One region of the Streptomyces sp. NPDC002513 genome, then DNA from elsewhere that is predicted to be linked to it. Evidence: riboswitches for the same ligand, from Rfam matches in the RefSeq annotation. Region 1 holds a riboswitch; each other region holds the start of a gene.
What was found. A riboswitch is a leader RNA that binds a small molecule or an ion and turns the genes downstream of it on or off. The one in region 1 is predicted to bind glycine.
Positions count from the first base shown of each region.

Region 2: linked by a shared signal. The riboswitch ahead of gcvT (glycine cleavage system aminomethyltransferase GcvT) and the one ahead of gcvP (aminomethyl-transferring glycine dehydrogenase) in region 1 are both predicted to bind glycine.
Region 3: linked by a shared signal. The riboswitch ahead of gcvP (aminomethyl-transferring glycine dehydrogenase) and the one ahead of gcvP (aminomethyl-transferring glycine dehydrogenase) in region 1 are both predicted to bind glycine.

Region 1 is NZ_JBSFXK010000085.1:9,252-19,542, reverse strand. It holds gene ACWD5Q_RS32795 (PhzF family phenazine biosynthesis protein) at 1-593, shown strand, start outside; gene ACWD5Q_RS32790 (CPBP family intramembrane glutamic endopeptidase) at 652-1,452, opposite strand; gene ACWD5Q_RS32785 (glutamate-cysteine ligase family protein) at 1,703-3,220, opposite strand; gene ACWD5Q_RS32780 (hypothetical protein) at 3,764-4,348, shown strand; gene ACWD5Q_RS32775 (DUF5999 family protein) at 4,747-4,953, shown strand; gene gcvP (aminomethyl-transferring glycine dehydrogenase) at 5,073-7,958, opposite strand; glycine riboswitch at 8,136-8,231, opposite strand; gene ACWD5Q_RS32765 (PRC-barrel domain-containing protein) at 8,346-8,717, shown strand; gene ACWD5Q_RS32760 (DNA polymerase IV) at 8,887-10,291, opposite strand, start outside.
Region 2 is NZ_JBSFXK010000021.1:73,602-83,892, forward strand. It holds gene ACWD5Q_RS16660 (ABC transporter substrate-binding protein) at 1-1,269, opposite strand, end outside; gene ACWD5Q_RS16665 (ABC transporter permease) at 1,338-2,345, opposite strand; gene ACWD5Q_RS16670 (enhanced serine sensitivity protein SseB C-terminal domain-containing protein) at 2,689-3,489, opposite strand; gene ACWD5Q_RS16675 (enhanced serine sensitivity protein SseB) at 3,788-4,579, opposite strand; gene ACWD5Q_RS16680 (AAA family ATPase) at 4,893-5,576, opposite strand; glycine riboswitch at 5,749-5,864, shown strand; glycine riboswitch at 5,865-5,977, shown strand; gene gcvT (glycine cleavage system aminomethyltransferase GcvT) at 6,048-7,169, shown strand; gene gcvH (glycine cleavage system protein GcvH) at 7,279-7,656, shown strand; gene glyA (serine hydroxymethyltransferase) at 7,669-8,931, shown strand; gene ACWD5Q_RS16700 (L-serine ammonia-lyase) at 9,018-10,291, shown strand, end outside.
Region 3 is NZ_JBSFXK010000010.1:119,925-130,215, reverse strand. It holds gene ACWD5Q_RS10095 (PucR family transcriptional regulator ligand-binding domain-containing protein) at 1-1,063, opposite strand, end outside; gene ACWD5Q_RS10090 (MFS transporter) at 1,120-2,442, shown strand; gene speB (agmatinase) at 2,492-3,490, shown strand; glycine riboswitch at 3,599-3,694, shown strand; gene gcvP (aminomethyl-transferring glycine dehydrogenase) at 3,848-6,712, shown strand; gene gcvT (glycine cleavage system aminomethyltransferase GcvT) at 6,743-7,843, shown strand; gene gcvH (glycine cleavage system protein GcvH) at 7,917-8,291, shown strand; gene glyA (serine hydroxymethyltransferase) at 8,293-9,564, shown strand; gene lipA (lipoyl synthase) at 9,566-10,291, shown strand, end outside.

The DNA of each region.
Region 1 (10,291 bases):
GCGGCCACGCGACCCTCGCCACCGCCCATGTGCTGCACACCACGGGCGCCCACGAGGGCCCCGTGCGCTTCGCCACCCGCAGTGGGGTACTGAGCGCCGCGCCGCACGAGGACGGCTCCGTCACCCTGGACTTCCCCACCGCTCCCCTCACCCGTGCCGAGATCCCCGAGGGGCTCGCCGACGCCCTCGGCGCCGAGCTCCGCACCGCGTTCGACACCGGCCCCGGCGTCGGCGACCTGATCGTCGAGCTCGCCGACGAGAAGACCGTGCTCGGCCTCACCCCCGACCACAGGGCGCTCGGACGCCACTCCGAGCGAGGCGTCATCGCGACCGCCCGCGCCGAGGACCCCTCCCGGGGGTACGACTTCGTCTCGCGCTGCTTCTTCCCGAACGTCGGCATCGACGAGGACCCGGTCACCGGCAGCGCCCACACCGCCCTGGCCCCCTACTGGTCCGAGCGCCTCGGCCGCCCGGACCTCGTCGGTCTGCAGGCCTCGCCGCGGTCGGGCCGCGTCCGCACCGCGCTGCGCGGCGACCGCACCCTGCTCACCGGCCGTGCGGTCACCGTGATCGAGGGCGAACTGCTCGGCTGAGGCCACCCGCGCGGCCAAGCGGCAAGGGGCGTGCGCCCCTTGCCGCCGATGTCACCCCTCACGCCGTGGGCAGCCAGCCCACCTTCCCCGCGAGCAGCGCGTACCCGACGAACGCCCCGATGTCGAGCAGCGAGTGGGCCACCACCAGCGGCCCGACCCGGCCCCAGCGCCGGTACAGGTAGACGAAGACCACGCCCATCACCATGTTGCCCAGGAAGCCGCCGATGCCCTGGTAGAGGTGGTAGGAGCCGCGCAGCACCGAGCTGGCCACCAGAGCCGTGCCAGGGGTCCAGCCCAACTGGCCGAGCCGGCGCAGCAGATAGCCGACGACGATGACCTCCTCCAGGACCGCGTTCTGCACCGCCGACAGGAGGAGTACCGGAAACTTCCACCACACGTCGGGCAGCGCCTCCGGCACCACCGTGAGGTTGGCGCCGGAGCCCCGGGCGGCCAGGTAGAACGCGATGCCGGTGGAACCGATCACCGCGGCGATCAGCGCCCCGCGCCCGAGGTCCGGCCACGGCCGCGTGCGGTCGAAGCCGAGCGTACGCAGCGACGTGTCCTCGCGCATCAGGAAGTGCGCGACGAGCGCGACCGGCACGAGTGCCGTGGTGATGCCGAAGAGCTGCCAGGCGAGATCGAGCCAGGGGCGGCCTGGTGCGGCCGAGGCGTTGAGGGTCGCCGCCTGGTCCTTGAGACCTCCCGGCTTGGTGACCGAGCCGACAAAGCTGATCAGTGCGGACACCCCGCTCGCGCCGAGCGACAACGCCAGCACCAGCAGCGCCTCGTCACGGAGCATCCGTCGCGTCGGCTGCTTCGCCGGAAAAGATTCGGCCACCGACCCTGCCTCCACCTGCACTCCCGCCTCCTGTTGAGCAATGAGCGATCCCGCCACGTTCCATCTTCGCCCGGTTACGAGATCGTGTGTGACAGGCCGCGGAGGCGGACGCCGCACGGAACGGGAACGCCGCACGGAACGCGGACGCCGCACGGAACGGGAACGCCGCACGGAACGCGGACGCCGCACGGAACGGGAACGCCGCACGGAACGCGGACGCCGCACGGAACGCCACCAAAGGAAAGGGCACGACAAGGGCGGAAGGCGCCGCTCAGCCCAGCAGCACCGGTTCCGTTAACCCGACCGGCCAGGTGTGCACCGGCTCGCCCCCGTGCATCAGCTCGCCGTACCGCCGGGTCGTGGCGGCCAGCGCGGCGTCCCGGTCGAGTCCCCGCTCCAGGGCCCGGTGGAAGGTGGCCGCCTGCCAGGTCGCGCCGTTGGCCCGCAGCCGGCACCGCTCCTCGATCACACCGAGGTACAGGTCCCGGTCGGCCGGCTCCACACCCCACGCGTCGAGCCCCGCCGCGGCGAGCGGCAGCAGTTCGTCGCGCACCAGGTCCACGGCCTCCACCTCGGCGATCCCGCCGTACCGCCCGCGCCGCGGCCACCGCAGCCGTGCCTCGATGCCGTGGCGGCAGGCATCGTCGAAGTTGGCGGCGGCGGCCTCGAACGGCAGCCGCGTCCACACCGGCCGCGCGTCCTCGGCGAGGGCGCGGACGACGCCGTAGTAGAAGGCCGCGTTGGCGATCACATCGACGACGGTGGGGCCGGCGGGCAGTACCCGGTTCTCCACCCGCAGGTGCGGGACGCCGTCGGCGATGCCGTACACCGGCCGGTTCCAGCGGTACACCGTGCCGTTGTGCAGGACGAGTTCGGCGAGCTTGGGTGTGCCGCCCTCGTCGAGCACGCCCAGGGGATCCTCGTCGTCGCAGATCGGCAGCAGCGGCGGGAAGTAGCGCAGATTCTCCTCGAACAGCTCGTAGGCCGACGTGATCCAGCGCTCCCCGAACCAGGTGCGCGGCCGTACCCCCTGTGCCTGCAGTTCGGGCGGCCGGGTGTCGGTGGACTGCTGGAACAGCGGCGGCCGGGACTCGCGCCACAGCTCACGTCCGAACAGGAAGGGCGAGTTGGCGCCGAGGGCGATCTGCACCGCCGCGACCGCCTGCGCCGCGTTCCACACGTCGGGAAAGCGCGCCGGGGTCACCTGGAGGTGCAACTGGACGGAGGTGCAGGCGGCTTCGGGCGCGATCGAGCGGGAGGTGCACACAAGCCGCTCCACCCCGTCGATGTCGAGAGTGAAGTCCTCGCCGCGGGCGGCCACGATCTGGTCGTTGAGCAGGGTGTACCGGTCGACGGCGGAGAGGTTGGAGGAGACCAGGTCGTCGCGGTCGAGCGTCGGCAGAATACCGATCATCACGATGCCGGCGTCGACCTCGTTCGCTTTCCGGTGGGCATAGGCGAGCGAGATGCGCAACTCTTCGGCAAGCCGGTCGAACACCCTGCCACCCAGCCGGTGTGGAGCTATGTTGACTTCCAGATTGAACATGGCGAGTTCTGTTTGAAAATCTCGGCTTGCAATCCTTTCCAGCACTTGAGCATTCATCATTCTCGGCATGCCGTCCGGTCCGGCGAGATTCAATTCGATCTCCAGACCCATGAGGTTCTTCGGGCGGTCGAACCTCTCCTCCTCCAGCAGTCGCGCGAGTCCCGTCAGACACCGCCTGAGCTTGTCGCGGTAGCGCTGACGATCGGAGAGGTCGAACGCCCCTGCCACGACCTTCTCTCCCATCGAGCACATCCCTCCTAGGATGGGCAGGCCGACGTACCGGCCGCTGCTGTCCTGGGTCACGGTGGATGATGCCCCGGCAACGCGATCGATAACGCCCCCGCGTACGGCCGCCACCCGCTAGGCTGGCGGGCAGCGGCTCCGGGCACATTCCCCCGGCATGCGCACGCAATCTCATGACGCAACCCCGACGTAAAAAACGTCGATGAGAATCGGCCGACCGCTACGGACGAGTAATCCGAGGTCACGCCTGGGAGGCCCCGCGCGATATCGGGACGAATCCCGCTAATCAGCGACCGGATATCCCCTTGTTCGTCATGTGCGGGACGACTAGCCGAAACATTGTATGAACACGCGTCGTATAAACTCGCCGGACGGGGCAGAGAGAGTCGGCGTGCACGGTCCTGGGCCTGTCGTCACAGCGCCTCCATTCGTCCGGGCGCAGTTCCCCCGCTCCTCTGACCCCCAGAGCTGACAGCGACGTCCGCCCGCCCTTCCCGCATCGCCCCCGCGCCACCGTGCCTGTCGAATGAGAGGCGACCCACCATGCTGCTGCATGTCCCCCCGGCACCCGCGCCCGCTCTCCGTTCCGTCCTCACGGCACTCGGTTCCCCCACCGCGGTCCAGGAGGCTCGTACTCCGTCCCTGCGAGCCGCCCAGGGACCCGTGACACCCGAACTCCCGCTGCCCGTGCACGTACTGGACCGGATCACTCCCACGGGCGAGTGGACCACCCGGCTCGCGGGGTGGCGCTTCCTCATGCGCTCCGGGGACCGCGCCGTCGCCGCCGCCGAGACCATGCTCACCCCTGACGGCTGGGCGTTCTCGCACTTCTTCGAAGGCCCCTACATCGCCGCCACCGAACGCGCCCTGCGCCAGGCGGAGTCGGTGACACAGCCCTACCAGGCCCGGCTGCTGTCCGTGCCGAAGCTGTACATGCTCACCCTGTGGCTGCACGGCGACTGCTCCGCCGACGGCGCGTCCGGCTCCCTGGCGGCGACCGATCTCCTGGTTCCGCTCGCCCCGGCCCCGCCCGGCATAGCGGCGCACCGCCCGCATCGCGCCGCCGACCTCCTGCCGGTGCTCACCCTGCGCATGACTCCGGCCCCGCTGCTCGGCTCGCCCGCCTAGGCACCAGCACCGTCCCCGACCCGTGCCCCGCCGCCGGAAACAGCCGCGGGGCACGTTCCGTGCGCGCGTCGAAACGCCCGCGTGCCCCTCGCTCGCACGTGCCCCACCGTGCTCGTACGAGAGACGAAGTGAGGGCCTGCCCGCCCTCACCAGCCCCTTCCGGCCATCGCAAACCGCCGGAAGAGACAGGGGAGTTGGGCCGAACCGTCCGCACGGGTGACGCGTCATGAACCTGTGAGAACCGGTACAGCGAAATGCCTGCGGATTGACGGCCGTGGGGCAACACTGGTCCCGGAACGTATCGCCAACGGGGGGCGGCCATGAACGACACGACGAGCCGCAGGACAGACACGACAGCCATCTCACCCGTCACGACAGAGCGAGAGATCCCATCCACCATGTGCCAGCACCAGCCACCGTGCCCGACCGCCGAATCCGCCGACCGGGAGTCCGCCCGTCTCGTGGCGCACCACCCGGAGCAGGGATGGAGCCTGCTGTGCAACGGCGTTCTGCTCTTCGAGGACACCGGTGAGCTTCTGCCCGACGGCCAGATCATCGCCCCGCACCGCCCGCTGGGCATCGACCGGGTGACGACGGCCGCCTGAGCGGCGCGCGCGGGGCAGACGCTGCCCCGCGCTACGAGGGGCACATACTGCCCCCGTGACACGAGGGGCCGGCCGGAGACATACGCTCCGCACCGGCCCCGACGCATATCCCGCGGCGATTACTCGTCGTAAGCGTCCAGCGGCGGGCAGGAGCAGACCAGGTTGCGGTCGCCGAAGGCCTGGTCGATGCGGCGCACCGGCGGCCAGTACTTGTCCGCGGCCGACACGCCGGCCGGGAAGACGGCCTCCTCACGCGTGTACGCGTGCTCCCACGTGCCGCCGAGCGCCGCCGCGGTGTGCGGGGCGCCCCGCAGCGGGTTGTCCTCGGCGGGCCACTGCCCCGAGCCGACCTTCTCGATCTCGGCACGGATGGCGATCATCGCGTCGCAGAACCGGTCGAGTTCGGCGAGGTCCTCGGACTCGGTCGGCTCGATCATCAGCGTGCCTGCCACCGGGAACGACATGGTCGGTGCGTGGAAGCCGTAGTCGATCAGCCGCTTGGCGACGTCGTCGACGCTCACACCGGTCGCCTTGGTCAGCGGGCGCAGGTCGATGATGCACTCGTGCGCGACCAGGCCGCCCGGGCCGGTGTAGAGGACGGGGTAGTGCGGCTCCAGGCGCTTGGCGACGTAGTTGGCGGAGAGCACCGCCACCTGCGTGGCCCGCTTGAGGCCCTCCCCGCCCATGAGCCGGACGTACGCCCACGAGATCGGCAGGATGCCCGCCGAGCCCCACGGGGCGGCCGAGATCGGGCCGACGCCCGTCTCCGGACCGGCCGCGGGCTGCAGCGGGTGGTTCGGCAGGTACGGCGCCAGGTGCGCCCGCACACCGACCGGGCCGACGCCGGGGCCGCCGCCGCCGTGCGGGATGCAGAACGTCTTGTGCAGGTTGAGGTGCGAGACGTCGCCGCCGAAGTGGCCGGGCTTGGCGAGGCCGACCAGGGCGTTGAGGTTGGCACCGTCGACGTACACCTGGCCTCCGGCCTCGTGCACGGCGGCGCAGATGTCGGCGACGTGCTCCTCGAACACACCGTGCGTAGACGGGTAGGTGATCATCAGCACGGCCAGCTCGTCGCGGTACTTCTCGATCTTGGCGCGCAGGTCCTCGACATCGATCTCGCCGTCCTCCGCGGTCTTCACGACGACGACGTTCATACCGGCCATGACGGCGCTGGCGGCGTTCGTGCCGTGCGCGGAGGACGGGATGAGGCACACGGTGCGCTGGTCATCGCCGTTGGCGCGGTGGTAGCCGCGCACTGCGAGCAGACCGGCCAGCTCACCCTGCGAACCGGCGTTGGGCTGGAGGGAGACCTTGTCGTAGCCGGTGACCTCGGCGAGCCGCTCCTCCAGCTCACGGATGAGCGTGAGGTAGCCCTGTACCTGCTCGGCGGGCGCGAAGGGGTGCAGCTGCCCGAACTCGGGCCAGGTCACCGGCTCCATCTCGGTGGTCGCGTTCAGCTTCATGGTGCAGGAGCCCAGCGGGATCATGCCCCGGTCGAGCGCGTAGTCGCGGTCGGCCAGCCGGCGCAGGTAGCGCAGCATCGCGGTCTCGGAACGGTGCTGGTGGAAGACCACGTGCGTGAGGTAGTCGTCGGTGCGCAGCAGCGTCTGCGGCAGCGCGTCCTCGGCCGTCGTATCCAGCGCCGCGACATCGCCCTCGACGCCGAACGCGGTCCAGACGGCTCCGAGCTGGGCCCGGCCGGTCGTCTCGTCACAGGCGATCGACACATGGTCGGCGTCGACGAGGCGCAGGTTCACACTCCGCTCGCGGGCGGCGGTGACGACCGCGTCGGCCCGGCCCGGCACCCGCACGGTGAGAGTGTCGAAGTAGGAACCGTGGACGACCTCGACTCCGCCTGCGGTGAGTCCCGCGGCGAGGATCGCGGCGTACCGGTGCGTGCGTCGCGCGATGGTCCGCAGGCCCTCGGGCCCGTGGTAGACGGCGTACATCCCGGCCATCACCGCGAGCAGCACCTGGGCGGTGCAGATGTTGCTGGTCGCCTTCTCCCGGCGGATGTGCTGCTCCCGCGTCTGCAGCGCCAGCCGGTACGCCTTGTGTCCGTCCGCGTCCACGGAGACGCCGACGAGCCGTCCCGGCAGGCTCCGGGCGAACTTCTCCTGCACGGCCATGTAGCCGGCGTGCGGGCCGCCGAAGCCCATCGGCACACCGAAGCGCTGGGTGGTGCCGACGGCGATGTCGGCGCCCAGCTCGCCGGGCGAGGTCAGCAGCGTGAGCGCGAGCAGGTCGGCGGCGACGGTGACGAGCGCGCCCAGCTCGTGGGCCTGCTCGATGACCGGCCTGATGTCGCGTACGGCACCGGAGGCGCCCGGGTACTGGATCAGTACGCCGTTGATCTCCCGCCCGGCGACCTCGGCCGGGATGCCGTCGCCGAGGTCGGCGACGACGACCTCGACGCCGGTGGGCTCGGCACGGGTCTGGATCACGGCGATCGTCTGCGGCAGCGCGTCCGCGTCGACCAGGAACAGGCCCTTCTTGTTCTTGCCCATGCGCCGGGACAGCGCCATCGCCTCGGCGGCTGCCGTGCCCTCGTCGAGCAGGGAGGCACCGGAGGTCGGCAGGCCGGTGAGGTCGGCGACCATGGTCTGGAAGTTCAGCAGCGCCTCGAGCCGGCCCTGCGAGATCTCCGGCTGGTAGGGGGTGTACGCGGTGTACCAGGCCGGGTTCTCCATCACGTTCCGGAGGATCACCGGCGGCGTGAAGGTGCCGTGGTATCCGAGACCGATCATGGAGTCGAGGACCTGGTTGCGGCCGGCGAGCGAGCGCAGCTCGGCCAGCACCTCGGCCTCGGTGCGCGCGCCCGGCAGGTCGAGGGCATCGGCGTTCTTGATCACATCCGGGACCGCGGCGGCCGTGAGTTCGTCGAGCGAGCCGTAGCCGACCTGCGCGAGCATCTTGGCCCGCGCTTCCTGGTCGGGCCCGATGTGGCGCTGCTCGAAGGGCGTTCCCTGTTCGAGCTCGGAGAGCGGAATGCGATGGGCGGTCATTGCGGAGGCCTCCTGGTCTGACGCGACCTTCGAGGGGCACCCCGGCGCGGGTACCCCGACGGCCTCCCCCTCTGTCATCTCGACCTGAGAGCTTCACCGGTCCGCCCGAAGGCGCTCCGGTTTTCACCGTCGGTGAGAGCGGGAGCCGTCGACACCCGCCCTGCTTTCCAGAGTGACCTCGTCCGTGCGGTACGTGTGCCTGAGAGATTCCGGGGAGGGTTTGCTCCTTCGGCGCCTCCGGATCGCTCCGGAGGACTCTCCCGCACGGGGTCAGCAGCCGCTTGCCAGACTACCAGCGGGGACCACCAGGCAACCTTCGAGTGGCCGTCGTGCTGAATGTGCTCTTTTGTAGTGCTGACGGATGTGTTGCGACCAGTTGGAGGGACCGTGCAGACCGATATCGATCCGCGGAATCTGATCGGCCGCAAGGCGTTCGACCGCAATGGGGTCAAGATCGGCACGATCGACGAGGTCTATCTCGACGACGCGACCGGGGTGCCGGAGTGGGCTGCCATACGGACAGGTCTGTTCAGCAGGGACGCGTTCGTGCCGCTGGAGCCCAGCCGACTGGTCGAGGGCACGCTCTACGTGCCCTTCGAACGTGCGCTGATCAAGGAGGCACCCGACTTCGGCGTCGGACGGCACCTCTCGCCCGAACAGGAGCTGCAGCTCTACCACCACTACGGCCTCGATGTGGCCCCGCCGCCCGCGCCGCCGGACCGCGACTTCGGGCGGCTCGCGAAGCCCGAGGGGACCTGAGAGCGGGCCTCCCCCGCGCGTCGATGGGCCGTGGGACCGTGCCGGCCCCACGCTGCTCTACGGCCTTGTCACGGCCCCGTCCCGGCCCGCGGCGTCCTCCCGCCCCGCTGCTCACCGCCACCGTTCAGATCCCGGACGCCGCCATGCTCCACGGACCGTCGGCGCGCCCTCACGCCCCGCTGCCCGCCCGCGTCTCGGCCGCCTCGGGTCCTGCCTCGGCGGGCCCGAGGCTCTCTTCGGCGGCCTCGGGCCTTGGTGGCACCAGGGGCAGCGGGTCCGTCGGCTCCAGCCCTGGGTCGTCGGTGCGGAACGTACGCACGCGCCCCGGCCCCGAGTCGGGCGTCTCGAACCGTATCGTCACCCTGCCCAGCCCACTGCCCTGCACCCAGCCGTGCCCGTGGTCGATGTGCCGCACGTCCTGCCCCGCGCGCCAGACCGGCTCGGCCGGTGCCGTCGGCTCCTCCTCGACGGGCTCGGCGGCGGCCTCCTCCTCCGGACGCTCCTCGGCCACCGCCTCCCCGGCCGCCAGGTGTGCCTGGGCGAACAGGTCCTCCTGCGTGTAGTCGGCGAGCCCGCTGACGCCGACGCCGAGCAGCCGGACCCCGCCGGTGGTGTCCACGGACTCCAGCAGCCGCGCGGCCGCCTCGCGTACCACCGCGGGGTCGTCCGTGGGGCCGCGCAGGGTCTCGGAGCGGGTCAGGGTCGAGAAGTCGTACCTGCGTACCTTCAGCACAATGGTCCTTCCCGACAGCCGGGCGTCCCGCAGCCGTCGCACACAACGGTCCGCGAGCCGCTGCACCTCCAGTCCGACCCGGACCCGGTCGTGGATGTCGACGTCATACGTGTCTTCGACCGAGACCGACTTGGCCTCCCGCTCCGCCACGACGGGCCGCTCGTCCCGGGCCAGGGCCATGGCGTACAGCGCCTGCCCATGAGCCTTGCCCAGCAGCCTGACCAGCTCGTCCTCGCCCGCCTCGGCGATCTCGTCGACCGTGGTGATCCCGGCCCGCCGCAGATGGTCCCCGGTAGCGGGCCCGACCCCCGGCAGCGTGCGCACCGACAGGGGGCCGAGCAGGGCCCGCTCGGTGCCCGGCGGGATCAGCACCAGGCCGTCCGGCTTGGCCTGCTCGGAGGCGATCTTGGCGAGCATCTTGGAGGCGGCGAGTCCCACCGAGCCCGTCAGACCCGTGACCGACCGGATGTCCGCGCGCAGCCTGACCCCCACGAGCCGCGCCGACTCCTCGTCCCAGGCGGCTCCCCCGGCCTCCAGGTCCACGAACGCCTCATCGAGGCTCAACGGCTCCACCAGCGGCGACAGGGCCCTCAGCAGCCCCATGACCTGCTCGCTGATCTGCCGGTAGAGCCCGAAGCGCGGCGTCAGATACGCGGCGTTCGGCGCGAGCCGGCGCGCCTGGGCCATCGGCATCGCCGAGTGCACCCCGAACACACGGGCCTCGTACGACGCCGTCGCCACCACCCCGCGGGGCCCGAGCCCGCCCACGACGACGGCCTTCCCGCGCAGGCTCGGCTTGGCTGCCTGCTCCGCCGAGGCGTAGAAGGCATCCATGTCGAGA
Region 2 (10,291 bases), on a different contig from region 1:
GGGCTGGCCGCAGGCCTTCAGCTCCTCCTTGGCCTTGGCGACGTTGCCGTTCTTGTTCGCACCGGCGATCTGGAACGGGTCGTACTTCTGGCCCTCGGACCCCGGCACGGAGGGCGGCAGCATGTTGGTGCCGATGTCGCCACCCGCGATCGGGCCACCGCGCGCGGTCTGCAGCGACACGTGGTCCGCGCCGTAGATCACCGCGTTGCGGCAGTGGATGTTGTCGAACGGCTTCACGCTCTGCGGGAAGGACGCGTAACGGATGTAACCGGAGAGCGGGTTGTCCAGGTTGCCCTTGTGCTCCTTCAGGGCGATGGTGCGGCCCTGCGGGGACAAGCCGGTCTGGTTGAGGTCCAGGTCGTAGTCGCCGGCGATCAGACGCTGGTCCATGTCGTTGGCGTTGGTGAACAGCTTGACGGTGATCGTGTCCGGGTACGCCTTGCGGACCGTGTCGGAGGACTGCTTCCAGCTGGCGTTCCGGACCAGGGTGAGGCCCTTGCCCGGGTCGTACGACTGGAACTTGTAGGGGCCCGAGGAGAACGGGTGCAGACCGTACTTGGACTTGGTGTCCATGTCCTGGCGCACCGGCGATGCCGAGGGCAGCGCGATCATCTGCAGGAAGTCCGAGTTGGCCTCGGGCAGGTGGAAGACGACCGTCTTGTCATTGGGCGTGTCGATCGCCTTCAGGCCCAGGTGGTCCTTGGAGGTGTCCTTGTAGGGGCCCTTGTACGCGCTCTTGGGGTCGAGCACGTTCTTGAGGTAGACCGGACCGCCCGACAGGACATCCTGTGCCCACTGGCGCTCGATGCCGTACTTGATGTCCTGGGAGGTGATCGGCTTGCCGTCCTCCCAGGTGATCCCGTCGCGCAGGGTGAAGGTGTAGGTCTTGCCGCCGTCCGAGACCTTGCCCATGTCGGTGGCGAGGTCGGGCTGCAGCTCGGCGCCCGTCTTGCCCGGCTCGGTCTTGTAGGTGACCAGCTGACGGCTGTAGTAGCGCATGAAGTTCCACGCCATGCCGTAATAGGCGCGGGTGGTGTCCCACGAGTCGGCGTCCTGCGCGCTCGCGAACTTCAGCGTGCCGCCCTTCTTGGCCAGCGAGGCCTGGGCGACCTTGTTGTTCGCCGCGTCGAAGCCGGCCGCGCCGTCCTTCGAACCGCCGCCGTTGTCACCGCCGCTGCCGCCGCACGCCGCCGTGGTCAGCAGCGCGGCGACCACCGCTGCAGCGGCCATGGCCTGCTTGCGCCGCCCTGAGGTGCGTTGGGTAGTCACGATCTCGGATCCTCCGGATAGATGAGAGACCCCGTGTCGGTGCCACGGGTCGCTGGGGGTACGGCAGTTCAGCGGGAGCCCTTGGGGTCCAGCGCGTCGCGCACGCCGTCACCGAAGAGGTTGAAGGCGAGCACGGTGATGAAGATCGCCACACCGGGGACCACCATGTACATGGGGTCCGAGTCGTAGTAGTCGATCGCGTTCGAGAGCATCTGGCCCCAGGAGGCGGTGGGCGGCTTCACGCCCACGCCGAGGAAGCTGAGCGCCGCTTCGGTGAGGATGTTGGTCGGGATCATCATCGTCGTGTAGACGATGATCGGCGCCACGAGGTTGGGCAGCAGCTCCTTGAACAGGATGTAGAACCGGCCGGCGCCGAGGGAGCGGGCCGCCTCGACGTACTCGCGCTCACGCATCGAGAGCGTCTGACCGCGCACCACACGTCCGACGTAGGGCCAGCCGAAGAACCCGATGACCAGGATCATCACGAAGACGCGCACGGCCGAGCCGCTCAGCCCCAGCATCTTGTCCGGCATGACCGAGACCAGCGCGATGATGAACAGCAGCTGCGGGAAGGCGAGTAGACCGTCCATGACCCGGCTGACGACCGAGTCGACCCACCCGCCGAAGAAGCCGGCGAGGATGCCGAGCACGGTGCCGAGGACGATCGCGACCAGCGCGGAGAGGAAACCCACGAGGAGCGAGATCTGTCCGCCGTAGACGATGCGGGCGAAGATGTCGCGTCCGTTGACCGGCTCCACACCGAGGAGATGGTCACCGCTGATGCCGCCCAGGGACCCCGTGGGCGTGCCGAACAGCGGGTCGATCAAGTTCTCGTGGTACGCATCGGGGTCCTGCCCGACCAGGCTCGTGATCACGGGGGCGAAGACCGCCATCAGGATCAGCACCAGCACGACGACGCCACCCGTCAGGGCGAGCTTGTCCCGCTTGAGGCGCTCCCAGGCGATCCGGCCCAGGGAACGCCCCTGGACACCCTTCTCCCCGGCAGCCGCAAGCGCCGCTTCCTCGGCGGCACTCGGTGCCGCTTCCGCGGTCGGCTCGTGCAATGGTGCCGTCATCTGGCAGGGACCCCTCTCAACCGGCGGTGACCGGCCCGCACTTGCCGCGGTGGCGGCATGATCAGTCCGTCGTACACAGGGGTTGGAACCCCTTGAAGCGGGAGTCTTCAACGCTTCGGCGATCAGTTGCCAGACTTGACGGTGAATGGATGCGTAAACGTGATGCGGGCAAGGGGGTTCCGTTATCCGGACGTTGGGTAACGGGGTGCGGACACCCGCCAACCGGGACACACCGCACGAGACTCGGATCATCCACCCGCATCTACGCGCGAAGAGGGGCTCCTGGCGGCGGACCTGACCGATCCTCGGACAGCCCGGTGACCGACCCCGGCGCGGTCCTCGGTCAGTAGGCGCCGCGCCCCGGCGGATAGCCGTACCCCCCGGCCGCCGGAGCCTGGGCCGGGGCGGCGTGGGCCTCACGGTCGTAGAACGGACGGGCGTGGGCGCGGAGCCACATCGCGACCGGGTCGTGCGCGTCGGACATGGCGACGGTCGACACGGGCAGCCCCTCCGGGACCGCCCCGACGGAGCTCTGCATCATCGCGCGCACCGAGTCGACGGCGGGCGGCGAGGTGTCGTAGACGTCCAGGCCGATCGCCAGATAGGGAGCGCCGAGGGCGGGCTGCACCCAGGCGCGCCGCAGCGAGCGCACCGCGGGTGTGCGGTGTGCGTTCTGCGTGAGGAGGGCGTAGAACTGTGGGATCGCGATGACCGGTTCGGCGAGCCGGAGCGGGCCGGCGGGCTGACGCTCCAGGCCGGTCGCGATGCGGCGCAGATCCAGCCAGGGGATGCCGACGCCGCCGCCCGGCGCATGCGGGTTGAGCCACAGGCCGTAGTGGTCCGGGTAGAGGGTGCGGGCCGCGTCGAGGCCGTCGACCACCTCGTAGGAGCGGTTCCAGCCGCAGGCCGAGAGTTCCTGGGCGGAGGTGACGCAGGGCGCGTAGCCGTAGCCGTTCACCTCCATGTGTCCGTACTGGGCGTCGGGCGAGCCGGCCTGGCCGTGCCAGAGCAGCATCCAGACCTGGCCGGAGGACGGGGTCGCGAGGACGCGCAGCAGCGCCTCGTAGGCGTCGTAACGCCCGGGCGTCACCTGGCGCAGCATCTGCTCGACCTGTCCGGCCGCGGCCGTGCCCGACGCGCTCACCCTCTACCGCCCCTTCACGACAAACCTGACAACCCCGACGGAGACCTTCGGTGCGTGGTGCACGGCTCTCAGCCGCGCCGCCCCGACCCAGTGCCCCGACAGGGCACTGGCCATTCTCTCCTGTCCGCGGGACACCGCATCCCCCCGCGGCCGCGCCGGGGACCGGGCCCCCGCCCCGGGCCGGAGACGGGCTTGTCCCGTCCCGGCCATGAAACCAGGTTAAGGCGCCCTACTGACAGCGCCTTGACGCGCACCGCCCCGCATCGCCCCGGCACCGCGTGCCGCGGGCGCGGGCGGCTCAGTAACCGTGCTGGTAGAACGGCCGTACGTGCTCCCGCAGCCACTCCCCGACCGGGTCCTGCGCCACATCCAGGAACACCATGTTCACGGGCACGCCCACCGGCACCTGCCCGAGCGCCCGGCCGAGCGCGTCCAGCGGGAGCGTACGTATGTCGGCCTCCTGGGAGGAGAGTTCGACGCCGATGAACATCACCGGGTCGGCGGTCTCGATCGCGGCCAGGCAACGGCGCGCGGTGAGCACCACCCCGGTCGCCGCGAACTCGGCGGAGGCGGCGGCGAGGAAGTCCACCGGGTCGTCCTGCCAGTCGGGCTCGAACAGCCGGACGCGCCCGCCGCTCACGGGGCCGTCCAGCGGGGTGCGCCCGGCGCGGCACAGCTCGGCCACCGCGTCCGGCGGCAGCGGCACGCCCACCACGCCGCCGGGGTTGACCGCGATGCCGACCTGCGGGGGCAGCCCGCGGGCGAACTCGACGGCGGGCGCGATCGTGTACGACATGTGGTTGCCGACGACCTGGCGGAACTGCTCCTCCGAGGTGAACACCGGCACATACGCCTGCCCCTCGATCTCCACCGTGGGCAGGTCGAGCGGGCCGCTGTGCGGGCCGCCGCCGCTCGGCAGCGGCACCCACAGGAAGCTGCGGCCGAGGACCTCCACGATCCGGCCGCCGGCCGAGGGGATGCCGAGCGAGGCGGAGAGCACCTCCTCCAGCTCGTTGCCCGGCCAGCCGCCGTGCGGATGGGGGTGTGCCTGTGCGGGGAAGTCCGCGGGAAGGTCCGCCGGGAAGTCCATCTCTGCTACCGCCTGCGAAAGAGCTGAGGAACCACTGCTGAGATGCGCAAGGCTAACGGGTACGCGGGCCGCGCCCCTCAGGCGGCGAAGCCGGCCCCGGTGCGCGAAGGCGGCCCCGGTCCCGCGTAACCAGCTCCGGTCCGCGCAACCGGCCTCGGGTCCGGAGTCGGCCCCCTCGGTTCGCCGAGCCCGCCCCGGTCCCGCGCGACCGGCCACGATCGCACGCAGCCGACCTCGGTCCCGCGAAACCGTCCTTGCTCCCGCAATGCCCGCCCCGGTCCCGCGCGAGCGCCCCCCGTCCGCGGCGTCGGCGTCAGCCCGCGAAGTCGATCCGGCGCAGGACGTCCGCCGCCTGACGGTCGAGGAGGACCACCGAGCCGCAGCCGTCCGGGACGGTGCCCCGCTCGACGGAGCCCAGCAGACGCCCGGCGGCCCGGCGGTGCCTGAGGAACGCGTACCGCGACACGCCCCGGCCGCGCTCGCGCTGGCCCGCCAGGGCCGCGTCCGTGGTGACGTCGAGCACGAGCAGATGGAGGGTGCCGCCGCGGCGGCGGGCCGCGCGGGCCAGCCAGGAGCGCACCCAGGGCTGCGTCCCGCAGTCGTGGACGACGACCCCGGTGCCGGTGCGCAGGGCGCGGCGCAGGCCGGCGTAGTGGGCGAGGCGGACGAGGGGGCGGTAGACCGCGTACGGCAGGAAGCGGGAGAGGCGCTCGTCCCAGCGGTCGCGGACGTCCTGGGAGTCGATCCGCGCCCCCCGTACCGCACGGCGCATGAGGGTGGACTTGCCGCTGCCGGGCAGACCGGTGATCACGACGACGTCGCCCGCGTCGAAGGTGAGCCCCCGGGGGACGCGCCCGGCCCGGTCGCGCAGATCACGGACCTGGGCGCCGGTGGCCGCCCGCGGTGCCCGGCGGGCCTGCCGGGCCGGGGCTCCCGGCCGGCTGTGCACCGCGAAGCCCGAGGTCGTCGCGTACGCCGTCGTCCTGTTCACCGTGATCGTCCTCCCCTGGGGGGTCAGGAAGTCCCCTCCCCGTCGAGCGTAAAGAGAAGGTAATGCGCGGTGTCTCGTGATTCCGTCGCCGTAGCGCCACAAGCCGGTTACAGGTGCGGCCCTGCCGTGATCGGACGAGGCGTGCAATGATGTGCCCGCCAACTGCATACCGGCCGCTTGAATCCGCGCGGGAGAGTCCCGGGTCCGTACGTCGTCTGCCGTACGTCCACCCCGGGCGCCGAAGGAGCAAGTCCCTCCCTTGAATCTCTCAGGCCCCGATACCGCGCGGGCGAGGCACATCTGGAAAGCGGGCCGCCACCGGCGGCTCCACCCAAGGTGCAAGCCATGACACCCCGCCGCGCGGGGTCATGGCGAACCTCTCAGGTTCCGATGACAGATGGGGAGGAAACGACCTCGCCCTCCCCGCGCCCGGCTTCGCTCGCGCGAGGGGACCCCATCGCCCTGGGAGCACAACCGATGAGCAGTAGCAGCCCCCTGCGCCACACCGCACTCGATGCCCTGCATCGTTCGCTGGGCGCGACGATGACCGACTTCGCCGGCTGGGACATGCCCCTGCGGTACGGCTCGGAGCGCGACGAGCACCTCGCCGTCCGGACGAGGGCGGGCCTCTTCGACCTCTCACACATGGGCGAGATCACGGTGTCCGGTCCCGAGGCCGTCCGGGTGCTGGACCACGCCCTGGTCGGCAACATCGGCTCGGTCGGTGTCGGCCGCGCCCGCTACACCATGATCTGCCAGGCGGACGGCGGCATCCTCGACGACCTGATCGTGTACCGGCTCGGCGAGCGGGAGTACATGGTCGTCGCCAACGCCTCCAACGCCCAGGTGGTGCTGGACGCGCTCGTGGAGCGGTCCGCCGGCTTCGACGCCGAGGTGCGCGACGACCGGGACGCCTACGCGCTGATCGCCGTCCAGGGCCCGGAGTCCCCCGGCATCCTGAAGTCCCTCACCGACGCCGACCTGGACGGCCTGAAGTACTACGCGGGCCTGCCCGGCACGGTCGCCGGCGTCCCCGCGCTGATCGCCCGCACCGGCTACACCGGCGAGGACGGCTTCGAACTGTTCGTCGCCCCCGAGCACGCCGAGAAGCTGTGGCAGGCGCTGACCGAGGCGGGCGCGCCGGCCGGCCTGATCCCCTGCGGTCTGTCCTGCCGGGACACGCTCCGCCTGGAGGCGGGCATGCCGCTGTACGGGCACGAGCTGACCACCTCCCTGACCCCCTTCGACGCCGGGCTCGGCCGGGTCGTGAAGTTCGAGAAGGAGGGCGACTTCGTGGGGCGCGCGGCGCTCCTCGAGGCCGCCGAGCGCGCGGCGCAGCACCCGCCGCGCGTCCTGGTCGGCCTGGTCGCCGAGGGCCGGCGCGTGCCGCGGGCCGGGTACGCCGTCGTCTCCGGCGGCGAGGTGATCGGCGAGGTCACCTCCGGCGCGCCCTCCCCCACGCTGGGCCGGCCGATCGCGATGGCGTACGTCGACGCCGCGCACTCCGCGCCCGGCACGGCCGGGGTCGCGGTGGACATCCGGGGCAGCCACGAGCCGTACCAGGTCGTGGCGCTGCCGTTCTACAAGCGCCAGAAGTAGACACCGGGCCCGGGCCGGACGGGGCACCGCCCGCCGTCCGCCCTGCTCACGGACTTCTTCAGCAGTCCCCCTTCACCACCACTCCCCCGCGTACAGGAGAATTCAGGCCATGAGCAACCCCCAGCAGCTGCGTTACAGCAAGGAGCACGAGTGGCTGTCGGGCGCCGAGGACGGCGTCTCGACGATCGGCATCACGGAGCACGCGGCCAACGCGCTCGGCGATGTCGTGTTCGTCCAGCTCCCGGAGGTCGGTGACACGGTGAGCGCGGGCGAGACCTGCGGCGAACTGGAGTCGACCAAGTCGGTCAGCGACCTCTACTCCCCGGTCTCCGGCGAGGTCACGGACGTCAACGAGGACGTGGTGAACGACCCGTCGCTGGTGAACTCCGCCCCCTTCGAGGGCGGCTGGCTGTTCCGGGTGCGCGTGTCGGAGGAGCCCGCCGACCTGCTCACCGCGGACGAGTACACCGAGTTCTCCGGCAGCTGAGGAACCGTATCCATGTCGATTCTGAACACTCCCCTGCACGAGCTCGACCCGGATGTCGCCGCCGCCGTCGACGGCGAGCTGCACCGTCAGCAGTCCACCCTCGAGATGATCGCCTCGGAGAACTTCGCCCCGGTCGCGGTCATGGAGGCCCAGGGCTCGGTCCTCACCAACAAGTACGCCGAGGGCTACCCGGGCCGCCGCTACTACGGCGGCTGTGAGTACGTCGACGTGATCGAACAGATCGCCATCGACCGCGTCAAGGAACTCTTCGGCGCCGAGCACGCCAACGTGCAGCCGCACTCGGGTGCCCAGGCCAACGCGGCGGCGATGTTCGCGCTGCTCCAGCCCGGCGACACGATCATGGGGCTGAACCTGGCGCACGGCGGGCACCTGACCCACGGCATGAAGATCAACTTCTCCGGCAAGCTCTACCACGTGGTCGCGTATCACGTGGGCGACGACGGCACCGTCGACATGGCCGAGGTCGAGCGCCTCGCCAAGGAGAACCGGCCGAAGCTGATCGTCGCGGGCTGGTCGGCCTACCCGCGCCGGCTCGACTTCGCCGCCTTCCGCCGGATCGCGGACGAGGTCGGCGCGTACCTCATGGTCGACATGGCGCACTTCGCCGGTCTGGTCGCGGCGGGTCTGCACCCGAACCCGGTCCCGCACGCCCACGTGGTCACCACCACCACCCACAAGACGCTGGGCGGTCCCCGCGGTGGCGTGATCCTCTCGACGGCCGAACTGGCCAAGAAGATCAACTCCGCGGTCTTCCCCGGTCAGCAGGGCGGTCCCCTGGAGCATGTGATCGCCGCCAAGGCGGTCGCCTTCAAGATCGCGGCGAGCGAGGACTTCAAGGAGCGCCAGCAGCGTACGCTGGAAGGCGCCCGCATCCTGGCCGAGCGCCTGGTCGAGGACGATGTCCGGGCCGTGGGCGTGGACGTCCTGTCGGGCGGCACCGATGTGCACCTCGTCCTGGTCGACCTGCGGAACTCCGAGCTGGACGGTCAGCAGGCCGAGGACCGCCTGCACGAGGTCGGCATCACGGTCAACCGCAACGCGATCCCGAACGACCCGCGCCCCCCGATGGTCACCTCGGGCCTCCGGATCGGCACGCCCGCCCTGGCGACCCGCGGCTTCACGGCCGAGGACTTCGCCGAGGTCGCGGACGTCATCGCCGAGGCGCTCAAGCCGTCCTACGACGCCGCGGCGCTGAAGGCCCGGGTGACGGCCCTGGCCGACAAGCACCCGCTGTACCCGGGGCTCGCCCAGTAAGTCACCTTCCGGCCGGCACCGCGCACACTGGAGAGGAGCGCGGTGCCCGGCCGGCCCCTGCACCACCCCCGTATTGAGGAGTCCCCGTGGCCATCTCGGTCTTCGACCTGTTCTCGATCGGCATCGGCCCGTCCAGCTCCCACACGGTCGGCCCGATGCGCGCTGCACGCATGTTCGTCCTCCGCCTGCGCAACGAGGGCCTGCTGGAATCGGTCGCGTCCGTGCGCTCGGAGCTGTACGGCTCCCTGGGCGCCACCGGCCACGGCCACGGCACGCCCAAGGCCGTGCTGCTCGGGCTCGAAGGCCACTCGCCGCGCACGGTGGACGTGGAGAGCGCGGACCAGCGGGTGGAGGACATCAGGGAGTCCGGCCGCCTCTGGCTGCTCGACGAGCAGGAGATCGCGTTCTCCTACGACGACGACCTGGTGCTGCACCGCCGCAAGACGCTCCCCTACCACGCGAACGGCATGACCCTGTGGGCGTACGACGCCTCGGGGACCGAATTGCTGGCCAAGACGTACTACTCGGTGGGCGGCGGCTTCGTCGTCGACGAGGACGCGGTCGGCGCGGACCGCATCAAGCTCGACGACACGGTGCTGAAGTACCCCTTCCGCACCGGGGACGAGCTGCTGCGTCTGACCAAGGAGACCGGTCTGTCGATCTCCTCGCTGATGCTGGAGAACGAGCGGGCCTGGCGCACGGAGGAGGAGATCCGCGAGGGCCTGCTGGAGATCTGGCGGGTCATGCGGGAATGCGTGGCGCGCGGCCTGTCCCGTGAGGGCATCCTGCCGGGCGGTCTGAAGGTGCGCCGCCGCGCGGCCGTCACCGCGCGCCAGCTCCGGGCCGAGGGCGACCCGCTGGCCCACGCGATGGAGTGGCTCACCCTCTACGCGATGGCGGTGAACGAGGAGAACGCGGCGGGCGGCCGGGTGGTCACGGCCCCGACGAACGGAGCCGCGGGCATCATCCCGGCGGTGCTGCACTACTACATCAACTTCGTGCCCGGCGCGGACGAGGACGGAGTGGTCCGCTTCTTGCTCGCCGCGAGCGCGATCGGCATGCTCTTCAAGGAGAACGCGTCCATCTCCGGCGCGGAGGTCGGCTGCCAGGGCGAGGTCGGCTCGGCCTGCTCGATGGCGGCGGGCGCGCTGGCGGAGGTCCTGGGCGGCACCCCCGAGCAGGTCGAGAACGCGGCCGAGATCGGCATGGAGCACAACCTCGGCCTGACCTGCGACCCGGTCGGCGGCCTGGTCCAGATCCCGTGCATCGAGCGCAACGGCGTGGCCGCGGTCAAGGCGGTCACGGCGGCCCGCATGGCGATGCGCGGCGACGGCTCCCACAAGGTCTCCCTCGACAAGGT
Region 3 (10,291 bases), on a different contig from region 1:
GGTGCGTATTTCTGAGCAGGTCCGTGTCGTCGTCGTTCCGTGCCGCCACGCACACCACCTCCGCGAGCCGCAGGCCCGACTCCTCCAGCTGGCGCTGGGCCACGGACGGTGGCAGCTCTGCGTCGAGGATCTGGAGCAAAAGCTCCGCACCCGTCCTGCGGTCGTGCTCGATGGTCAAGCGGGCCTGGGAAAGCGCCAGCGCACAGACGGTCGCGGCGTGCTGCAGCAGCAGCGCGTCCGGCTGCTCGGTCGGCTCGGGCAGGGCGACGAGGACCGCGTCCGGATGCACCGGCACGTCGACCAGCAGCGCACGGCGGTCTCCGTGGAGACGGACCGCGATGACGCCGGCTCGGAGCTTTCCGCGACGCTCGGCCACAGCGGTGCGGATCTCTTCGGGGAGCGGGGCGACTCCCGGGTACCAGTCGTGGCCGGTCAGCCGGTCGCACACCCGGACGCCGCAGCCGAGCTCGCGGGACAGTGCACTCGCGAGCGTCTTGAGCCCGGAGCTCTGCGAGGAGACCTGCTGGAGCGCCTGGTAGATCCGTTCGGTCCGGATCAGACGCTTGGACTGTTCCAGGAGGGTCGCCTCGGCGACCGCGCGGGAGATCGCGACGAACGGCATGGGGTAGGCGATCCAGAGCACGGGGAAGCCCAGCTCTTCACTCGTCTGCGCCAGCCGCTTGGTCAGCGGCGGGGCATACATCTGCTCGCCGATGGCAAGCGCGGCGGCGCCATGTTCGGCCAGCTGCCGGACCAGCTCCTCCTGGCCGGACGCACTCCGCGGAATCGGCATGCCGTTCGTCATCAGGAGTTCACCGCCGGTCACCCACCGCCACGGCTCAGGCAGGTCGGTCGTGTGCGTCCACGAGACCGGCCGGTCCAGTGCGCCCGCCCCCGAGTGGAGCCGCAGGCGCAGGTGCGGCATCTCGAGCAACTCTCCCACCGTGATCGGCATGGCATCACGGTACGACAGAGCTTGACCGTCTGCATAGCGGCGTTGAGCGAATGTACAAGCGGCCGGGCGAACATTGAGCGCGGTGAGCCTGCACGGCCCCTGCGGCACCGACGTACACCTTGAGGAGTACCTCCGCCCGGCCGTCCCGAGCCAAGGACTTCTGCATGGCTGCTGGATCGAACCTCATTGACGACGCGCCCCTGACGCGCTTCCACACGAAGCTGACCGCCTACTCGTCGGGCGGGCCGTTCATCGACGGATACGCGATCGCGATCATCGGCGTCGCGTTCACCACGCTCACCCCGGCGCTGGACATGACCACCGGCGACAAGGGTCTGGTCGCGGCCTCCAGCCTGATCGGCATCTTCTTCGGCGGGGCGGTCTTCGGATACGTCACCGACAAGATCGGCCGGCACGTCATGTACATCGCCGACCTGGCCGCGCTGGCGTTGTTCTCCGTTCTGTCCGCCTTCGTGACCGAGGTCTGGCAGCTGGTCGTCCTGCGCTTCCTGCTCGGTTCGGCCATCGGTGCCGACTACCCGATCGCCACGTCCCTGCTGGCGGAGTACCTCCCGCGGCGGTACCGCGGCCGGATGCTCGGCGCCACCTTCGTGGTCTGGGCGCTCGGGGCCGCGGCGGCGTACCTCGTGGGCGTTGGTCTTGAGGAACTCGGCGTGAACGCCTGGCGCTTCATGCTCGCCAGCCCCGCCGTGTTCGCCGTCGTGACGCTGTTCCTGCGGCTCGGCACTCCAGAGTCGCCGCGCTGGCTGCTCAGCAAGGGCCGTACCGAGGAGGCCGACCGGTCGATCAAGAAGGTCTTCGGCTCGCGGTACGGCGTGGCGGACCTGGCCGCGGAGCTGGCTGCCGCGAGGACCAGCTACGCCACGGTGTTCCGCAAGCCATACCTCGAGCGCACCCTGTTCGTCGGTATTTTCTGGACCGCCCAGGTGATTCCGCTGTTCGCGCTGTATTCGTTCGCCCCGGACCTGCTGGCGGGCATGGGAATCACCGGCAACGTCGCGGAAATCTTCCTCGCCGCGCTGTTCGTCATCGGCGGCGTCCCCGGGCTGTGGCTGGTCGAGCGGATCGGCCGACGGGCGCTGCTGCTGTGGTCCTTCGGGATCATCGGGATCGCTCTCGGTATCCCCGGGCTGGCGCCGGGAGCGCCGGCCTGGGTCTCCTTCGCCGCGATCTGCGTCTTCGCACTCGCCTCGGGCGGCTCCAGCTTCCTCGAGGTGGTCTACCCCAACGAACTCTTCCCGACCGAGATCCGCGCCACCGCCGTCGGCGTGGGCACCGCGTTGTCCCGCATCGGGGCGGCCGCAGGCACCTACCTGATGCCGTTCGCCCTGGCCAGGAGCCAGAACCTGCCGCTCCTGGTCGGCGCCGTCGTGTCGGTCGTCGGGCTCCTGGCCACGCTGGCCTGGGGCACCGAGACCCGAGGCCGATCGCTGAGCGACACCTGCCTCGGCCGACAACCCTGCTGAGACTCCCGGACCCCGCCTCACCACCACCGCGAACTGACAGGAGACCGTGATGAACCACGACAACCGGCCCACCCCGATCGGCGCCCTCGACGCCACGAAGGTCCCGCGCTTCGCCGGTCTGGGCACCTTCGCCCGGATCCCGGACATCGGCTCGGTCAGCGACTACGACATCGCGGTCCTGGGCGTGCCGTTCGACGGGGGCACGTCGTACCGGCCGGGCGCCCGCTTCGGACCGATGGGCGTCCGTCAGGCCTCCCGTCACCTGCGCCCGAAGTTCCACGTCGAGCTCGACACCGCGCCACTGGAAGCACTCCAGGTCGTCGACGCCGGCGACGTTCCCTGTACGCCGTTCAGCATCGACGAGGCGGTCGCCCAGATCGAGGGCTACGCCCGCGACATCGCGGGCCGGTCCGACCGGCGCATCGTGAGCATCGGCGGAGACCACACCATCGCGCTGCCCATGTTGCGCGCGGCCAAGGACAAGTACGGCCCGATCGCGCTGGTCCACTTCGACGCGCACCTCGACACCTGGGACACCTACTTCAACGCTCCGATCACGCACGGCACGGTGTTCCGCCGGGCCTTCGAAGAGGGCCTGCTCGCCGAGGACAAGTCCATACACCTGGGCATCCGCGGACCGATCTACGACCAGATGGACCTGGTGAACGACAAGGCGTTCGGCTTCCGGGCGATCCGTGCCGGGGACCTCGACGTGATCGGGATCGACGGGGCGGTGGACGCCGTACGACGACGCGTGGGCGACGCACCGGTGTACATCTCCATCGACATCGACGTGCTCGACCCCGCATTCGCACCGGGAACGGGAACGCCGGAGATGGGCGGGTTCAACAGCCGAGAGCTGCTTCGCCTGCTGCGCAGCCTCGACGGACTCGACATCGTCGGCGGGGACGTGGTCGAAGTCGCTCCTGCCTACGACCACGCCGAGATCACCTGCGTCGCCGCCGCCACCGTGGTGTTCGACCTGGTCACGCTCATGACGAAGCACCGCGTGGCCAGTCCCGTGCTCCCGGCATCGGAGCACGCCTGATTCCGGACGTGATCGACGGTCACCAGGGTCGTCAGGGTGCCGACCCGCCCTGACGGCGCCTCCACCCGGCCTTGCGGTCCGGCTCGACAACTCAACACAAACGCTGCTCGAACCGGAGCGGGAGAGCCCTCGCCCAGTCCTGGCGAGGCGCCGAAGGAGCAACTCTCCCCAGAATCTCTCAGGCACAAGTACCGCTCCGGTGAAGCGACTCTGGAAAGACGGGACGTCAACGTCCTGCGCCCACGGTGCAAACCGCCGGACCCGGTGGTGAAGCTCTCAGGTACCGATGACAGAGCGGGGAGGTCACCCGTCCACGGCGCCGCGTCCGCGGCGCCCCCCATCAGGGAGCCTCCCGCCATGACCTCACCCGGATCCTCCGCGTCCGGCGAGTTCGCCGCCCGTCACATCGGTGTCGGCGACGCCGACCGCGCCAAGATGCTCGCCGACGTCGGCTACCCGACACTGACCGAGCTGATCGACGCCGCTGTCCCGAGCGGCATCCGGAGCACCTCCGACCTGAACCTGCCCGCCGCCGCCACCGAGGCCGAGGCGCGCGCCGAGCTGCACGAGCTCGCCCGTAGGAACACCGTCGCCGTCCCGATGATCGGCCTCGGCTACCACCCGACCATCACACCCGCGGTGATCCGGCGCAACGTGCTGGAGGATCCGGCGTGGTACACCGCCTACACGCCGTACCAGCCGGAGATCAGCCAGGGCAGACTCGAGGCGCTGATCAACTTCCAGACCATGGTCGGCGATCTCACGGGACTGCCGACGGCCAACGCGTCCCTGCTCGACGAGGGTACGGCGGTCGCCGAGGCGGTCACGGTCATGCGCCGTGTCGCCGGCGAGAAGAGGTCCACCCGCGTCCTGGTCGACCGCGACACCCTGCCGCAGACCCTCGACGTCCTGCGCACGCGTGCCGACGCGGTCGGTGTCGAGGTCGTCGAGATCGATGTCGCCGAGCCGCTGCCGGAGGACGACTTCTTCGGGGTGGTGCTGTCCTACCCCGGCTGCTCGGGCGCGGTCCGCGACCTGCGCGAGGTGACCGCTGCGGCACGGGCGCGCGGGGCGCTGGTCACGGTCGCCGCCGACCTGCTGGCGCTCACCCTGCTCGTGCCGCCGGGCGAGTTCGGCGCCGACATCGTCGTGGGATCGTCCCAGCGCTTCGGTGTCCCCTTGTTCTACGGCGGGCCGCACGCCGGCTACATCGCGGTCCGCGAAGGGCTGACACGCCATCTGCCCGGCCGGCTCGTGGGCGTGTCCATGGACGACGCCGGCCGGCCGGCGTACCGCCTCGCCCTGCAGACCCGCGAGCAGCACATCCGGCGCGACAGGGCGACTTCGAACATCTGCACGGCGCAGGTGCTGCTGGCCGTGGTCGCGTCGATGTACGCCGTCTACCACGGCTCCGACGGTCTGGCCGAGATCGCCCGACGGACGCACCGGCACGCCACGCTCATCGCTGCGGGTCTACGGGCGAGCGGGATCACGGTGGTGCACCGCGCGTTCTTCGACACTCTGCTGGTGCGGGTCCCCGGCCGGGCCGAGGAGGTCGTCGCGGCAGCGCACGGCAAGGGTCTGCGGCTGCGGCTGGTGGACGAGGACCATGTCGGCGTCTCCTGCTCCGAGGTCACGACGCAGGAGCACGTCCGCCTCGTGCTCGACGCCTTCGGCCGGGCCGGCGACGGCGACCTGGACGGGCCGGCAACCGGCGCTTCGGCAGCACTTCCGTCGGGGCTGCGTCGTACCTCCCCTTTCCTCACCCACCCGGTCTTCCACCAGCACCGTTCCGAGACCGCGATGCTGCGCTACCTGCGCAAGCTGTCCGACCGTGACTTCGCGCTGGACCGCGGCATGATCCCGCTCGGGTCCTGCACGATGAAGCTCAACGCGACCACGGAGATGGAACCGGTCAGCTGGCCCGCCTTCGCGGACCTGCACCCGTTCGCCCCCCTCACGGACGCGACCGGGTACCTGACCCTGATCGAGCAGCTCGAGACATGGCTGGCCGAGGTCACCGGTTACGCCAAGGTCTCCATCCAGCCGAACGCCGGATCGCAGGGCGAGCTCGCGGGCCTGCTCGCGATCCGTTCCTATCACCGGAGCAACGGCCAGTCCGGGCGCGACGTGTGCCTGATCCCGGCGAGCGCGCACGGTACCAACGCGGCCTCCGCGGTCATGGCCGGGATGCGCGTCGTCGTGGTGGCGTCACGGCCAGACGGCACGGTCGACCTCGCCGACCTCGCGGCCAAGTGCGCGAAGCACGCCGAGGACCTGGCCGCGATCATGGTGACCTACCCCTCGACACACGGTGTCTACGAAGAGAGCATCACCCGGCTGTGCGAGCTGGTTCACGAGCACGGCGGACAGGTGTACGTCGACGGTGCCAACCTCAACGCGCTGCTCGGGGTCGCCAAGCCGGGTGAGTTCGGTGGCGACGTGTCCCACCTCAACCTGCACAAGACGTTCTGCATCCCGCACGGCGGCGGCGGGCCGGGCGTCGGCCCGGTCGCGGTGGCCGAGCACCTCGCACCGTACCTGCCCACCCACCCGCTGCACCCCGACACCGGCCGCCGCGGCGGGACCGGGTCGGTGAGCGCCGCACCGTTCGGCAGTGCCGGCATCCTGCCGATCCCGTGGGCCTACATCCGGATGATGGGCGCGGAGGGGCTGACCGAGGCCACCAAGACGGCCGTGCTGAGCGCCAACTACGTGGCCCGTCGGCTCGCGCCGCACTTCCCCGTCCTGTACTCCGGGGAGGCCGGCCTCGTCGCGCACGAGTGCATCCTCGACGTACGCCCGATCACCGCCGCCACGGGTGTGACGGTCGACGACATCGCCAAGCGGCTCATCGACTACGGCTTCCACGCGCCGACGACGAGTTTCCCGGTCGCCGGCACGCTGATGGTCGAGCCGACGGAGAGTGAGAGCCTTCAGGAGCTGGACCGCTTCTGCGAGGCGATGATCGCGATCCGCGCCGAGATCGACCTGGTGCACCAGGGCGCCTGGACCCTCGAGGGGAGCCCGCTGCGACGGGCGCCGCACACCGCGGCCGCGATCGCCGGTCAGTGGACCCGGGCCTACTCGCGCGAGCGGGCCGTCTTTCCGGCGGGCGTCACGCCCGACAAGTACTGGCCGCCGGTCGGCCGGATCGACCAGGCGCACGGCGACCGGAACCTGGTCTGCGCCTGCCCGCCCCCCGAGTCGTTCGAGTCGTGATCCGACCGGTCACGGTCTGAGGGAACCACCATGTCCAAGAAGACACCACTGCACGGCATCCACGCCGAACTCGGAGCGTCGTTCACCGACTTCGCCGGCTGGTCGATGCCGCTGCGCTACACCTCCGAACTGGCCGAGCACCACGCCGTACGGACCACCGCCGGAATCTTCGACCTCACCCACATGGGCGAGATCGAACTGTCCGGTCCCGAGGTGGGCCGGGCCCTCGACCACGCGCTGGTCGGGAAGCCGTCGAAGATCGCCGTCGGCCGCGCCCGCTACTCCATGCTGGTCCACGACACCGGCGGAGTCCTCGACGACCTCGTCGTCCACCGCCTGGCCGAGGAGAAGTACCTCGTCGTGGCCAACGCCGGCAACGCGCTGGTCGTGCTCTCCTGCCTGCGTGACCGGATCGACGGCTACGTCGCCACGATCCGGGACGCTTCCAGCGAGTGGGCGCTGATCGCGGTCCAGGGGCCGAAGTCGCCGACGATCCTCAGCGAACTGGCCGACGTCGACGTGCCGTCGCTGAAGTACTACGCGATCGACCGGGCACGGCTGGCGGACCGCGAGGTGCTGCTCGCCCGCACCGGCTACACCGGCGAGGACGGCTTCGAGATCTACTGCCGCCCCGAGGACGCGGTGGCCCTCTGGCGAGCCGTCAGCGCCGCGGGCGCGGAGCACGGCCTTCTCCCCTGCGGCCTGGCCTGCCGCGACACGCTGCGCCTCGAAGCCGGCATGCCCTTGTACGGCCAGGAACTCACCGTGCGCACCACGCCGTTCGACGCGGGACTCGGCCGCATCGTGGTGTTCGGGAAGCCCGGCGGGTTCGTCGGCGAGGCGGCCCTGGCCGCCTGCCGTGACAAGGGGCCGGACCACGTGCTCGTCGGGCTGACCTCGACCGGCCGACGAGCTGCGCGCACCGGCTACGCCGTACTCGCCCCGGACACCGGCGAGCGCCTCGGCGAGGTCACCTCAGGCGCCCTGTCGCCCACCCTCGGCCACCCCGTGGCGATGGCCTACCTGCCGGCCGGCCGGAGTGCACCCGGCACGAAGGTGCTGGTCGACATCCGAGGCAGCCAGGAGTACGCCGAGGTCGTCCCGCTGCCCTTCTACCGCCGCCAAGCCTGACCGCGTCCCAAGGGCCCCCACATCAGCCACACCCGGTCCTCCCGGACCGGCCGACATTCCCAGGGAACCCATCATGAGCCTGCCCACCGACCTGAAGTACACCAGCGACCACGAGTGGATCGCGACCGACGGCGACGTGTCGACCGTCGGAGTCACGGCCCACGCGGCCGACGCGCTCGGCGACGTGGTCTACCTCGACCTGCCCGTCGTCGGCGCGACGATCAAGGCCGGCGAGGCGTGCGGAGAGATCGAGTCGACCAAGTCCGTGAGCGACCTGTTCGCTCCCGCGGACGGCGAGGTCGTCGAGATCAATGAAGCCGCGGTAGCCGATCCCGGCCTGGTCAACTCCGACCCGTTCGGAGCGGGCTGGCTGTTCCGGTTGCGGATCACCGGCGCGCCCGACTTGCTGGACGCGACCGCCTACACGACTCTCACCGAAGGAGCCTGAGATGTCCGTGCTGGACCGTCGGCTCGCCGACTTCGACCCCGAGGTGTTCGCCGCCGTGCGTGCCGAGCTGGTGCGCCAGCAGAACACGCTGGAGATGATCGCCAGCGAGAATTTCGCACCGGTGGCGGTGATGGAGGCTCAGGGCTCCGTCCTGACCAACAAGTACGCCGAGGGCTACCCGGGCCGCCGCTACTACGGCGGGTGTGAGCACGTCGACGTGGTCGAGTCCCTCGCCATCGAACGGGTGAAGGGATTGTTCGGTGCGGCCTTCGCCAACGTGCAGCCGCACTCGGGCGCCCAGGCGAACGCCGCCGCGATGACGGCGCTTCTCGAGCCGGGAGACACCATCCTGGGCCTGGACCTCGCGCACGGTGGTCACCTCACCCACGGCATGCGCATCAACTTCTCCGGCAAGCTCTACAACGTCGTCGCCTACCACGTCTCCGCGGAGGACAACCGCGTCGACATGGCGGAAGTGCAGCGACTCGCCGAGGAGCACCGGCCGCAGCTGATCATCGCAGGCTGGTCGGCGTACCCCCGGCGGCTCGACTTCGCCGCCTTCCGGCGGATCGCGGACCGGGTCGGCGCGTACCTGATGGTGGACATGGCGCACTTCGCCGGGTTGGTCGTCGCCGGGCTCCACCCGAACCCGGTGGCGTACGCCGACGTGGTCACCACGACGACGCACAAGACGCTCGGCGGCCCGCGCGGTGGAGTCGTGCTGACCAACCGCGCGGACGTGGCGAAAAAGGTCAACAGCGCGGTCTTCCCCGGCCAGCAAGGCGGCCCGCTGGAGCACGTGATCGCGGCCAAGGCGGTTGCGTTCAAGATGGCGTCCGAGCCGGTGTTCCGCGAGCGCCAGGAACGCACCCTCGCGGGCGCACGGCTCCTCGCGGAACGGCTGAGTGCTCCCGACGTCGCGGGCGCGGGTGTGTCCGTGCTGTCGGGTGGCACCGATGTCCATCTGGTCCTGGTCGACCTGCGTGAGTCCGAGCTCGACGGGCAGCAGGCGGAGGACCGCCTGCACCACATCGGCATCACGGTGAACCGCAACGCCGTACCCTTCGACCCCCGCCCGCCGATGGTGACCTCGGGGCTGCGGATCGGTACACCGGCCCTGGCCGGCCGCGGCTTCGCGGAGGCCGCGTTCGCGGAGGTCGCCGACATCATCGCGCAGGCCCTGAGGCCGGCGTACGACGAGGACCTCGCCACCGAGCTGCGGGCTCGTGTGGCCACGCTCGCCCACGCACACCCCTTGTACCCGGAGCTGTGAGATGAGCGGAACCAACACGCCTCCCGTGGCGCCCGACGGCCGCAGGCTGCTGCGGCTGGAGGTGCGGAACAGCCAGACACCCGTCGAGCGCAAGCCCGGATGGATGAAGGCCCGGGTGCGGATGGGGCCGGAGTACACCGCGCTGCAGTCGCGGGTGAAGGCCGAAGGGCTGCACACGGTGTGCCAGGAGGCGCGCTGCCCCAACATCTTCGAGTGCTGGGAGGACCGCGAGGCCACCTTCCTCATCGGCGGCGACCAGTGCACCCGGCGCTGCGACTTCTGCCAGATCGACACCGGCAAGCCCCAGCCTCTTGACCGGGACGAGCCGCGCCGGGTGGCGGAGTCCGTGGCGACGATGGGGCTGCGCTACGCCACCGTCACCGGCGTGGCCCGCGACGACCTGCCCGACGGCGGTGCCTGGTTGTACGCCGAGACGGTCCGGCGGATCCACGCGCTGAACCCGGACACCGGGGTGGAGATCCTGATCCCGGACTTCAACGGTGTCCCCGCATTGCTGACCCAGGTGTTCGAGTCCCGCCCGGAAGTGATGGCGCACAATGTGGAGACAGTGCCCCGGATCTTCAAACGGATCCGGCCCGCCTTCCGCTACGACAGGTCCCTCCGTGTGCTCACCGCGGCGCGGGAGTTCGGTCTGGTCACCAAGTCGAACCTGATCCTGGGCATGGGTGAGACCCGGGAGGAGGTCTCGACCGCGTTGCAGAACCTG